DNA from 2 places in the Sutterella megalosphaeroides genome. Region 1 is predicted to be linked to the other one. Evidence: riboswitches for the same ligand, from Rfam matches in the RefSeq annotation. Region 1 holds a riboswitch; the other holds the start of a gene.
What was found. A riboswitch is a leader RNA that binds a small molecule or an ion and turns the genes downstream of it on or off. The one in region 1 is predicted to bind lysine.
Positions count from the first base shown of each region.

Region 2: another riboswitch for lysine. It lies ahead of S6FBBBH3_RS04490 (Na+/H+ antiporter NhaC family protein); the one in region 1 lies ahead of S6FBBBH3_RS06870 (APC family permease).

Region 1 covers NZ_AP018786.1:1,683,653-1,688,693, reverse strand. Annotated here, with positions in the region: gene S6FBBBH3_RS11260 (AlkZ-related protein) at 1-688, opposite strand, end outside; gene S6FBBBH3_RS06875 (universal stress protein) at 853-1,755, opposite strand; lysine riboswitch at 2,600-2,777, shown strand; gene S6FBBBH3_RS06870 (APC family permease) at 2,973-4,364, shown strand; gene S6FBBBH3_RS06865 (amidohydrolase) at 4,447-5,041, shown strand, end outside.
Region 2 covers NZ_AP018786.1:1,013,590-1,018,630, reverse strand. Annotated here, with positions in the region: gene S6FBBBH3_RS04505 (dipeptide ABC transporter ATP-binding protein) at 1-314, shown strand, start outside; gene S6FBBBH3_RS04500 (hypothetical protein) at 463-909, shown strand; lysine riboswitch at 1,279-1,457, shown strand; gene S6FBBBH3_RS04490 (Na+/H+ antiporter NhaC family protein) at 1,770-3,152, shown strand; gene S6FBBBH3_RS04485 (M20 family metallopeptidase) at 3,202-4,347, shown strand; gene dsbI (protein-disulfide oxidoreductase DsbI) at 4,687-5,041, opposite strand, start outside.

The DNA of each region.
Region 1 (5,041 bases):
CCATCGCGAAGTCGATGAGGCGCACGACGCCCTCGGGCGACCGTTCGAGCGCGTCGGGAACAACCGCAAGCACGCGCTCGAGGAGCGTCGCGCGCGCCGCCTCGTAGGAGCGCTCGGGCGCGGGAAAGACGCGTTCGTGCCCGAGCTCTTCTTCGGGCCGCATGTAGGCGGCAAGCGGCCACCCGTACGGGCGCCCTCCGCGGGTGAGCTTGTATTCAAAGGAGGCCGTATAGAGGAAGGTTGCCGTCTGAAGGCGAGCGAGCGCGGCGGGCACGCCCTTCGGCTCGACGATGAGGTTCTCTTTGATGAGGGGTTCGGTGAGGCTTTCGCCGTGGGGGATCGCATCGAGCACCGCGAGGTCGACGGGTTTCAAGAGCTCTGCCTCGAGCATCTCGCGCGCGTCGCGCCCGTCGCGACGAACGCGCACGAAGTCGGGGAAAAGGTCGAGGTCGACGAAGCCCATCTTCCCGTCGAAGAGTTTCCCGTAGACGATCCGGTCGTCGAGCGCCACGTCCTGACGGTAGTACCAGGGGTTGACGCGCTGGTCGTTCGAAATCCAGATCGCGGGATCGGTGAGGTCCCGCAGCGAAAAGCCGGGGACGGGTGTCGAATAAAACGGCAGAAAGCCGATTTCATGCACGAGGGCCGCGATGTCGCGACCGCTGCGAACGGTGACGGGTGCACGCATGGCAGAGTGCCTCCGGTGAAGAGTGCTCGATGAACGATTAAGCAAAACGGCCGGAAACGGCGCCTCGGTGCGATGCACGGGTGAGAGCGTTTCCGGCCTTGGGCTTCGACGAAGCGCGGACGGTCCGCCCGGGGGCCGTCCGGAAAGGGCGAAGGGTGCTCGGGTTATTTACGGACGATGAGGATCGGCGCCTTCGTTTCGGCGGCGATGTGCATCGCGGTCGAACCCATCACGGCCGAGGAGAAGTTCCCGCGCCCGTGCGAGCCCATGACGAGCATGTCGAGGTTCTTGTCCGCGTATTCGGCAATCGCCACGGCGGCGTCGCCCGTCAAGTGACGCGCTTCGCAGGGAAGACCCGCCGCGCGGAAGAGGTCGACCGCGGGTCCGACGGCTTCTTCGAAGAGCTTTTCCTGACCGTCGTTGAATTCCTTTTCCGTCACGAGCGGCCCGATCGTATCGACCATGTAGGCCGAGGTCGAAAGGAGCGTATGGTAGGCGGGCGTCGCGTGAATGATTTCAAAGGTCGCGTTCGGGCCGAAGAATTCGGCGTTCGAGAGGACGTATTCGACGGCGGCAATGCCGTTTTCAGAGCCGTCGACCGCAATGCCCACCTTGACGTCGCTCGTTTCGGGAACGGGCGTGTCGTTTCGGATGAGAAGCAAGGGGGTCTTCGTGTGGGCCAAGACGCTCGTCGAAACGGAACCCAGGAAAAGGCCCTTCACGGGGTTGAGGCCGCGCGTCCCCATCACGATGAGGTCCGCCTCGGTGCGGTCGGCTTCTTCGGCAATCGCGGTGCCCGCGTCGCCGAGGATCACCTTTTCTTCGGGCTCGAGGCCCGAAAGGTCGACGTCCGCCTTGATAGCGTCGAACACCTTGCGGCCTTCGGCCTCGGAGGCCGAACGCACGGCTTGCAGGTCAAGAAACTGCATCACGGCCGCGGGAACCGAATGCTGAACGTTGACGAGGTCGATCGTCGGGCTCGAACCGAGCAGCGTCCGACGGGCGGCGAGGAACTGAAGGACTTTGCGGCTGTGGTTGCTGCCGTCGACGGGAACGAGAATGCGCATAGACTTACCTCCTGGGGTGAAAATCGGGCCGGAGAAGCTCGATTCCTTATTTCCATTCTGACATAACGCAGAGCGCGCGGCGCGCAGGACGCGCGGAGGAAAACCCGACGAAAGGCCGTCGAAACGCGTCTCTTTGCGCGGGAGCGCGTTTTCCAAGGCGTTTTAACATGGAAGACGGTTGGATTACGCCCGAGGGGAATGAGGGAGACTGCTTCGAGGAGCTGCGAGCGCGGAGCGAGGTAAGGTCGCGTGACGGTCGGGCCCTCGCATTGAACGTCGAACCGAACGTCGAACCGAACGACGATCGGTGCGGGGGTTTGGCTTTTGAGGGTTTTCGAGCGCCCGGAAGTCCTTCTTCTCCGACACGTCGGAAGAGCCCGAAAAACAAGCAAAAAAAAGACCCCGCTTGTTGCAGACGTCCCGTCCTCACGGACGAGTCGGAGCTGTGCGGGGTACGCTTGCCGCGGATCGTAGGACGAATGAATCGAATTGTCAAGGCACCGAGCGTTTTTTTCGGTTTTTCGTTCGAGTCTTCTGCTTTTTGACGCTCTTCGGTCGCCCCTCGCCCGCCGAGCACTCTTAAAATCGCCCGAGGCGCAAAGCTCGGCGGAATCGTTTAGGCAATAGGGCTTAGCTTCGTTGCCGAACATCATCAATTCGGTCGGGGCGGGCAAAAAAGTCGGGTAAACGGGTTGGGATGGGACCACGCCTACGAAGAATTCGTGCAAATTAAAAGCAACGGGAGACGCAAAACGCGCTTCCCGGAAACAAAGGGCGCCCTGAGGCGGAAACGTTTCAAGGCACCCGTCCCTCCCGAAGAACACGGGTTCGAAGGCGGGGCGCATTCGCAGATAGAGGCGCGGTGCGGATGAGTACCGGGTGGGAGACGGCAGTCGACGATCCCCGGGAAAGGCCAAACCGCCGAAACTCCGATCGAGGCGTCGGTCGGGCGTTGGGCGCGGGAGAAATACTTCCGCGACTCCCGAAAGTCCGCAGGGGCTTTTGGAGGAGCTATCGATCGCGACGACGCTCGCTTTCTCGGAGTGTGCCTCCGGGAGGGCGGCCGAAACCGCCATCGAGGGTTCCGGCAGGGCGTTTGTCGCATCGACCCTGCAGCCGGAATCCGCCCGAGACGCGGTCCTTCGGCCTCCGAAAGGAGAAGAAGTTGCATCGATACGCGATGCAGCTTCTTTTTTTTCATCTTTCGGAGACTCACCATGACGGAACTTCGTCGTGAAATCGGCCTCTTCGGAGGCATATCGGTCCTCGCGGGCATCATGATCGGCTCGGGGATCTTCTATATCGGCGGGATCGTGCTCGAGCGTTCGGGCATGAACTTGGGGCTCGCTCTTCTCGTTTGGATCGCGGGCGGTTTGATCACGCTCATGAGCGGCGTTTGCTACGCGGAATTGGGCGCGATGATGCCCAAGGCCGGCGGCTCGTACGTGTACCTTCGCGAAGCCTACGGCGAACGGACGGCCTTTGTGAGCGGCTTTTCGAGCTTCGTCCTTTCCGCTTCCGCGTCGATTGCGGCGCTCGCCGTCGCTTTTGCCGCGGCCCTCTCGACCGTTTTTCCGATGGGGCCCTGGGCGCAAAAGTTCCTTGCCGCAGGCACGATCCTGCTTCTGACGCTTGTGAACATCCGGGGCGTGCGCTTGGGTGCGGCCGTCCAGAATGTCTTCATGGTTCTGAAGCTCCTTCCGATCGCGGTGATTCTCGGTGCGGGGTTCATTCTCGGCGACGTTGAAACGCCGATTCTCACGATGCCCGAAGAACTTCCCTCCGTCGGGACGCTCCTTTCCACCGTGGCCTTTGCGGTCGTCGCGACCCTCTGGGCCTACGAAGGCTGGACGAACTTGAACAGCATCGCGGAAGAAATCAAGAACCCGCGCCGTACGCTCCCCTTGGCGATCATTCTCTCGATCGTCGGCGTCACGCTCCTTTACGTCCTCTTCAATTACTCGATCTTCCGCGTTTTGCCCTACGAAACGATTCGCGCCATGATCGAAGGGGGCGACTACTACCTCGGTCGCGAAGCGGCGAACGTCCTCTTCGGCACGTTCGGCGGCACCGTGGTCGCCGCGGCGATGATTCTCGCGATCTTCAATTCCCTGAACGGCTGCGTGATGGTCTTCCCCCGCGTCTACTACGCGATGGCGCGCGACGGCGCGATGGTGCGAGCGCTCGGCACGCTGCACGGCAACTTCCGTACTCCGGTGAACGCGCTTCTCGCTTCCGCCGCCATCTCGATCGGTCTTGTCTTCATGCGCGACCTCGGGGGGCTGACGAGCCTTGTCGCGGTCTCGGGGATCATCTTCAACGGTCTTACGTTCTACGCCGTGATTGTTCTGCGTCGTCGCTACCCCACGATGGAACGCCCCTACAAGGTCTGGCTCTATCCGTACCTCATCTGGGCCGTGATCGCCGTGATGGTCGGGCTCCTCGTTTCGACCCTCCTCGAAGACCCCTTCACCGCGATGCTGAACCTCATCGTTCCGGCGATTGCGCTCGTGATCTTCAAGGTCTTCTTTGAAAAGTCCTCCGAAGAAGCGGCCCGCCGCCGCACCGAGACGAGCTCGGCCCGGCCGGTCCTCGCCGCCGACGACTGACGGACTGCCCCCGAAAAGACAACTTCCGAGCGCGCACCGGCGCGCTCACCGAAAGCGAATTGTGAATTTAGGAATGACGATCATGGAACACACGAACACCCACAGCGCCCCCGTGGCCACCCTGATTGAGAACGCCCGCGTCTATGCGGACACGAACCGGTTCGAGGAAGCGATCCTCATCGTCGGGGATACGATCCGCGCCGTGGGTCCCGCCGAGGCCCTGCGCCGCGCCGCCCCGGAAGGCACCCGCACGATCGACGCCCGAGGGCGTCTCGTGATCCCGGGCTTCAACGACAGTCACTGCCACCTGATGTCGGCGGGCCGCACGCTCGACGAAATCGATCTGCAACGCGTGCGCAGCCTCGAAGAAATGCTCGAGACGATCCGCGCCTACATTGAGGCGCACCCGGCCGCTCCGGGAACGGTCCTCCACGGGCGCGGCTGGAATCACGACTTCTTCACAGACGTCGCGCGCATGCCGCTTGCGTCGGACCTCGATGCGGTTGCGCCCGACGTGGGGCTCGTTCTTGAGCGCACGTGCGGTCACGTGGCGGTAGCGAATACGGTCGCCATGCGCGCTGCCGGCATCACCCGCGACACGGTCCCGAACGCGGGCGGCGACATCGGGCACGACGAAGCGGGCGAACCCAACGGGATCTTCGCCGAAAACGCGCTCG
Region 2 (5,041 bases), 670 kb from region 1:
AGCTCATCGTCTGCGACGAACCCACGTCGGCCCTCGACGTCTCGGTGCAGGCGCAGATTCTGAATCTCCTCAAAGCCCTGCAGCGGGAGTTCGGACTCGGGTACCTCTTCATCACCCACAATTTCGGCGTCGTCGAATACATGGCGGACCGCATCCTCGTCATGAAATCGGGCCGCATCGTCGAAACGGGCGACGCGCAGGCGATCCTCACGCACCCCGTCGACCCCTATACGCAGAGGCTCCTTGCAGCCGTGCCCCGACTCGGCGAGAAAGCTTCGAAGCTCTTTGACCGCAGCCCCGACGCGTCCGACTGAAAACTCAAGCTTCGGTCGCACTTTCTTGCATTCCGCGGCGTTCGCTTAACGCGACTTTGCATGGGCGCGTCCTATACTGAACATACGTTCACTCGTATCCGATCGGGTACGAGCAAGAAAACCCTACGGAAGAAGAAGGAAGAAAACCATGACCACGCGTCGCAAACTGATTTTCGGCACGGCGGTGCTGCTTGCCGCGGGCGGTTGGGCGGGAGTCGCTTCGGCCGCTTCGGACGAACTCCTCGCCGACCTCCTCTACGGCGTCACCGACGCGCTCACCCGCGAATACATTCGCGAACACTACCGCGAAGGCCGCTGGGACGGACACCGTTGGTACTACGACGGGCGTTGGTATTCGCGCGACGCCTACCGCCGATTCCTCGCGGAACGGGCGGCCGCCTTCCATCGTCCGCCCCCGCCGCCTCCGCCCCGTCCGGCACCTCCGCCTCCTCAAGCGCATCGACCGCCACATCGGCCCGAGCCGCCCGGCCACCGTCCGGGCGGGCCCGGCGGAGCGGCTGGTCCCGGAGGGCCCGGCGGGCATCGTCCGGGCGGACCCGGAGGTCCGGGCGGTCCCGGCTTCGGCCCCCGCTGAGTTCTTCAACGCGTCCCCCCTCCCGAAACGCCTCGCACCGAGCGACTCGTTTCGGGACAAGGGGGATCCCGCTCAACCGGTCGCGGCAACCCGCGGCCGGTTTTCCGTTGAGTTGCCGTCGATTTGCCGCACGGCATCCTTTGCCTTATTTCTCCTTATTTCCTTATTTTTTCTACGAGTTTTCCGCACTAGGCACAACCCCCTAGTAAACCTCGGAATAAACCGACCCTTCGAATACGCATTCGGGTTTTCGAGCTCGGGTGATTTCCCCCAGACGCCCTTTTTCGTTGCGCGACGCACCCGATCGTCACAAACGAACTAAGGCCTTTTCGGTACGGACCGCGCGCTTTTCGCAGTGCAGAATGGAATGACACAGGTAGAGGTTGCGGTCTTCAAGAGTACGTTTCTCCATACACGCGAAATCGAGGGGAAGCCGAAAGGGACGACCGCCGAAGGGCGCCTGGGCCGTTTCGCGGGTCGAAAGCGCACCTGGGACCGGAGAGAACATCTCCGGGACTGTCGCGGCAACGCGGAGCGCTACCGGAACACCCGAAAAAGAGAACGAAACCCCGCGACGGAGTGCGCGCGTCGGTACCGAACGGCCGAAAAGCCAAAAGAGGACCGAGGCCGAAACACAACCTCACGACGGGGGACCGCCCTCACACCGACGGAGCGTCCGTCGCGCTACAGGGCGGCCGAAGGTCAACAAAAGGTCGGGGTCCGGAAGCGGACCTTCGACCTTTTTTCGTCTTGCCGAAGAGCTTTTCGCCCTCGCTTTTCCCTTTTTCGGAGGCCCAGCCATGAACCCGTCCGCCGCATCCTCGACAACATCGCCGATCGGCGCCCGCGCAGCCTTTTCCATGCTTGCCGTCGGCGTCTTCGTTTTGGTTTTCGGTCTCATGGAGCTTGAGCTCAACGCGCGCATCGTGCTTGCGATCGACGGCGCGATCATGTGCGCGATGGCCTGCGCCTTCGGGATCCGCTACGACGATCTGCAGCGCGGCATTCGCGATACGATCGCCTCGATGCTCGTGGCGATGCTCATTTTGCTCGCGGTCGGCGTCCTCATTGCCGTCTGGATGGCTTCGGGCACGATCCCGACCATGATTTACCTCGGGATGCAAGTGATCACGCCCTCGATGTTCCTTCCGGTCGTCTGCATCATCTGTACGCTCATGAGCGCGCTCGCGGGTACGTCCTGGGGAACGCTCGCCACGGTGGGCATCGCGTGCATGGGCGTTGCCGAGGGCCTCGGCGTTCCGCTCGAAGCCGCGGCGGGCGCCGTGTGCGTGGGGGCCTTCACGGGCGACAAGATTTCGCCTCTTTCGGATTCGACCGTCATCACCGCGACCGTTACCGACACGCCCTTGATGGAAGGAATCCGGCACGCCCTCGTTTCGACGGGACCCGCCTTCCTTCTGAGCCTTGCGTTCTTCTTCGTCTACGGGCTCTCGCTCGAAACCCACGCGGCGGCGAGCGGCGCCTACGACGAAATCCTCGCGACGCTTTCCGCGAACTTCGACCTGAGCGTTCTCACGCTCCTACCGGTTCCGGTCGTGCTCGCCCTCATCGTGCTTCGCAAGCCCGCCATCCCGACCTTCGTCGCAGGGATTGCCGCGGCCGCTCTCATCGCCGTAGTCCTTCAGGGCGAAAATCCGCGAGACCTCATGAACGCCATGTATTCGGGCTACGCCGCCGAGACGGGCTCGAGCTTCGTCGACACGATGGTGAACCGCGGGGGCTTCACGAGCATGTTGGGCACGATCGGCCTTCTGATGGCGGCGGCGATCTTCGGGGCGCCCCTGCGCACGGCGGGTGTCGCGGACGTGCTCCTTGCGTGGCTTCGCGAACGCGCCCGCACGAGCCGATCGATGAGCTTCGCGGTGATGGTGCTCCATGCCGTCTTCTTCACGATTACGGGCGCCTACTACGTGAGCTACCCCGTTGTCGGCGCCATGACGAAGGACCTCTTTCCCGCGTACGGGCTCTCCCGCAAGAACCTGATGCGCATGATGATCGACACCGGTACGGGACTTGCGCCCATGGTGCCCTGGTCGACGACGGGCTCCTACACGGCCGGCACGCTCGGGGTCGCGAATCTCGCCTTCACGCCGTTTGCGCCGATGCTCTGGCTCTCGATTCTCTTCTCGGTCTTTTACGCCGTCACGGGCCTGTGCACGGCCAAGCTCGAAGCCCTTCGCGACGAGCGTGCGACGGGACGCGCCGAAGCGCAGCCCGCCTGAGTCCGGACGCTTCTTTCATCCCCATCGACCCACTCACGGAAAACGCACCATGGATCCCCTCATTCAACGCTGGTACGACCTCATCAACATCCGCTCCGTCAACGGGCGCGAGCTCGAAATCGCCGAACACATCGCGGGCCTCATCCGCGGCTTCGGCCTGACGCCGCACTTTTCGCGCTTCGACGAGGACGTCGAGGGCGTGCGCCCCTCGGTCTGGACGGAGCTCGACTCGGGCCGTCCCGGGAAAACGATGCTTCTGATCGGTCACATCGACACGGTCGACGTGACGCTCGAAAACTGGAAGACGAATCCTTTCCGCGCGACCGAAATCGACGGCAAGGTCTACGGGCGCGGCGCCATGGACATGAAGGGGGGCCTCGCGTGCCTCCTTTCGACCCTCGAATACTTTGCGGCGCACCCCGAGCGCTTCTCGGGGAAGATCCTCGCCGCCTTCGTTTCGGACGAAGAGGGCTTGAGTCGCGGGACCTACGCGCTTTGCGACGAAGGCGTGCTCAAAGCCGACTACGCCGTCATGGCCGAGTGCCGCTTTACGAACGCGGCGATCGGTTTCCGCGGTCGCTACAGCTTCGAGGTCACCGTGCGCGGCGAGTCCGCGCACGCGAGCCGCTACCCGCGCCGCGGCGAAAACGCGCTCATTTCGGCGGGAAAGCTTGCGGTCGCGATCGAGGCGCTGCCGACGAAAACCCACCCGAAGCTCGTCGGCGGCACCTGGTGCGTGCGCTACATGTCTGGGGGCAACCCCGACACGCTCGTCGTTCCCGACAGCTGCTACGTCTTCGTCGACCGCTACGTCGTGCCGGGCGAAACGTCCGAGGACTGCATCGCGCAGATCCGCTCGGCGGCAGCCGACCTCGGCCTTGCCGATAAGGTGAACGTCCGGCTGAAGCCCCGGAAAAGCCCCTACATGCAGTCCTTTGCGGTCCCCGAAGACCACGAACTCGTGACGACGCTCGTCGACTGCTACGCCGACGTGACGGGCAAAGCCCTTGAACTCGCCTACGACCCGTCGGTGTGCGACTCCAACATCGTCGCCGTCACGCTCGGGATTCCCGTCGTGACGTTCGGGCCGTCGGGCGAAAACCTGCACGGCGACAACGAATGCGGCTACCCCGAAGAAGTGCTCGCCTCGTTCGAGATCTACAAGCGTATGGTAGAGCGGCTGCTCGCTCCCTGATCCTCGCTTGCGGGCGGGCGAAGATCGTCCGCTCGCAACTCCGTCGGTCGTTCACGGACCTTCTCAAAGCCGCTCCGAGCTTTTGCGCTCCAGGGCGGCTTTCGTTTTGTGCGTCGGCGATGCTTCGTTCGGCGGTGAAGACGGGCGGTGGCAGAGCAACGCCCTCGGAAGGAGCAATCGGCGTTGTCATCACCCGCGAGAAGCAGAAGGAATTGAAAACAAAAAAGGCCCGGGAATGATCGGCATTCCCGGGCGGAAAGGAGAGAACAGCAATTAGTCTCCCGGTGTTGCGAGGGAGAGGGGCGACGAGCACCCTTCTCCTTTCGAGGATCGGTTTCCTTACTTCTTCATGCGTTCGCGGATCATCGAGCCGCCGAGAACGACGTAGAGAAGGAGCGCCACGCCGAAGGCGAGCAGGCAGCACTGGGCCATCGACATGAACTTCATCGGGGGAATGAGGTACCAACCGCCCGCGTCGTTGTACATGTTGATGATCGACTCCTGCAGGGGCGAGAGCACCGTGCCGAGCGGAACGTCGGAGTTGTCGTAACCGCAGTCACCCGTGGGCAGGAACCAGTCCGGAGCCCACTTTTCGAGCGGAAGACCGAAGGGGTAGTGCGGTTCGGTCGAGCAACCCTGCATGCCGAAGAGCGCGTCGGGATCGTCGCCGTGAATGGCCTGGTGAATGTTGGAG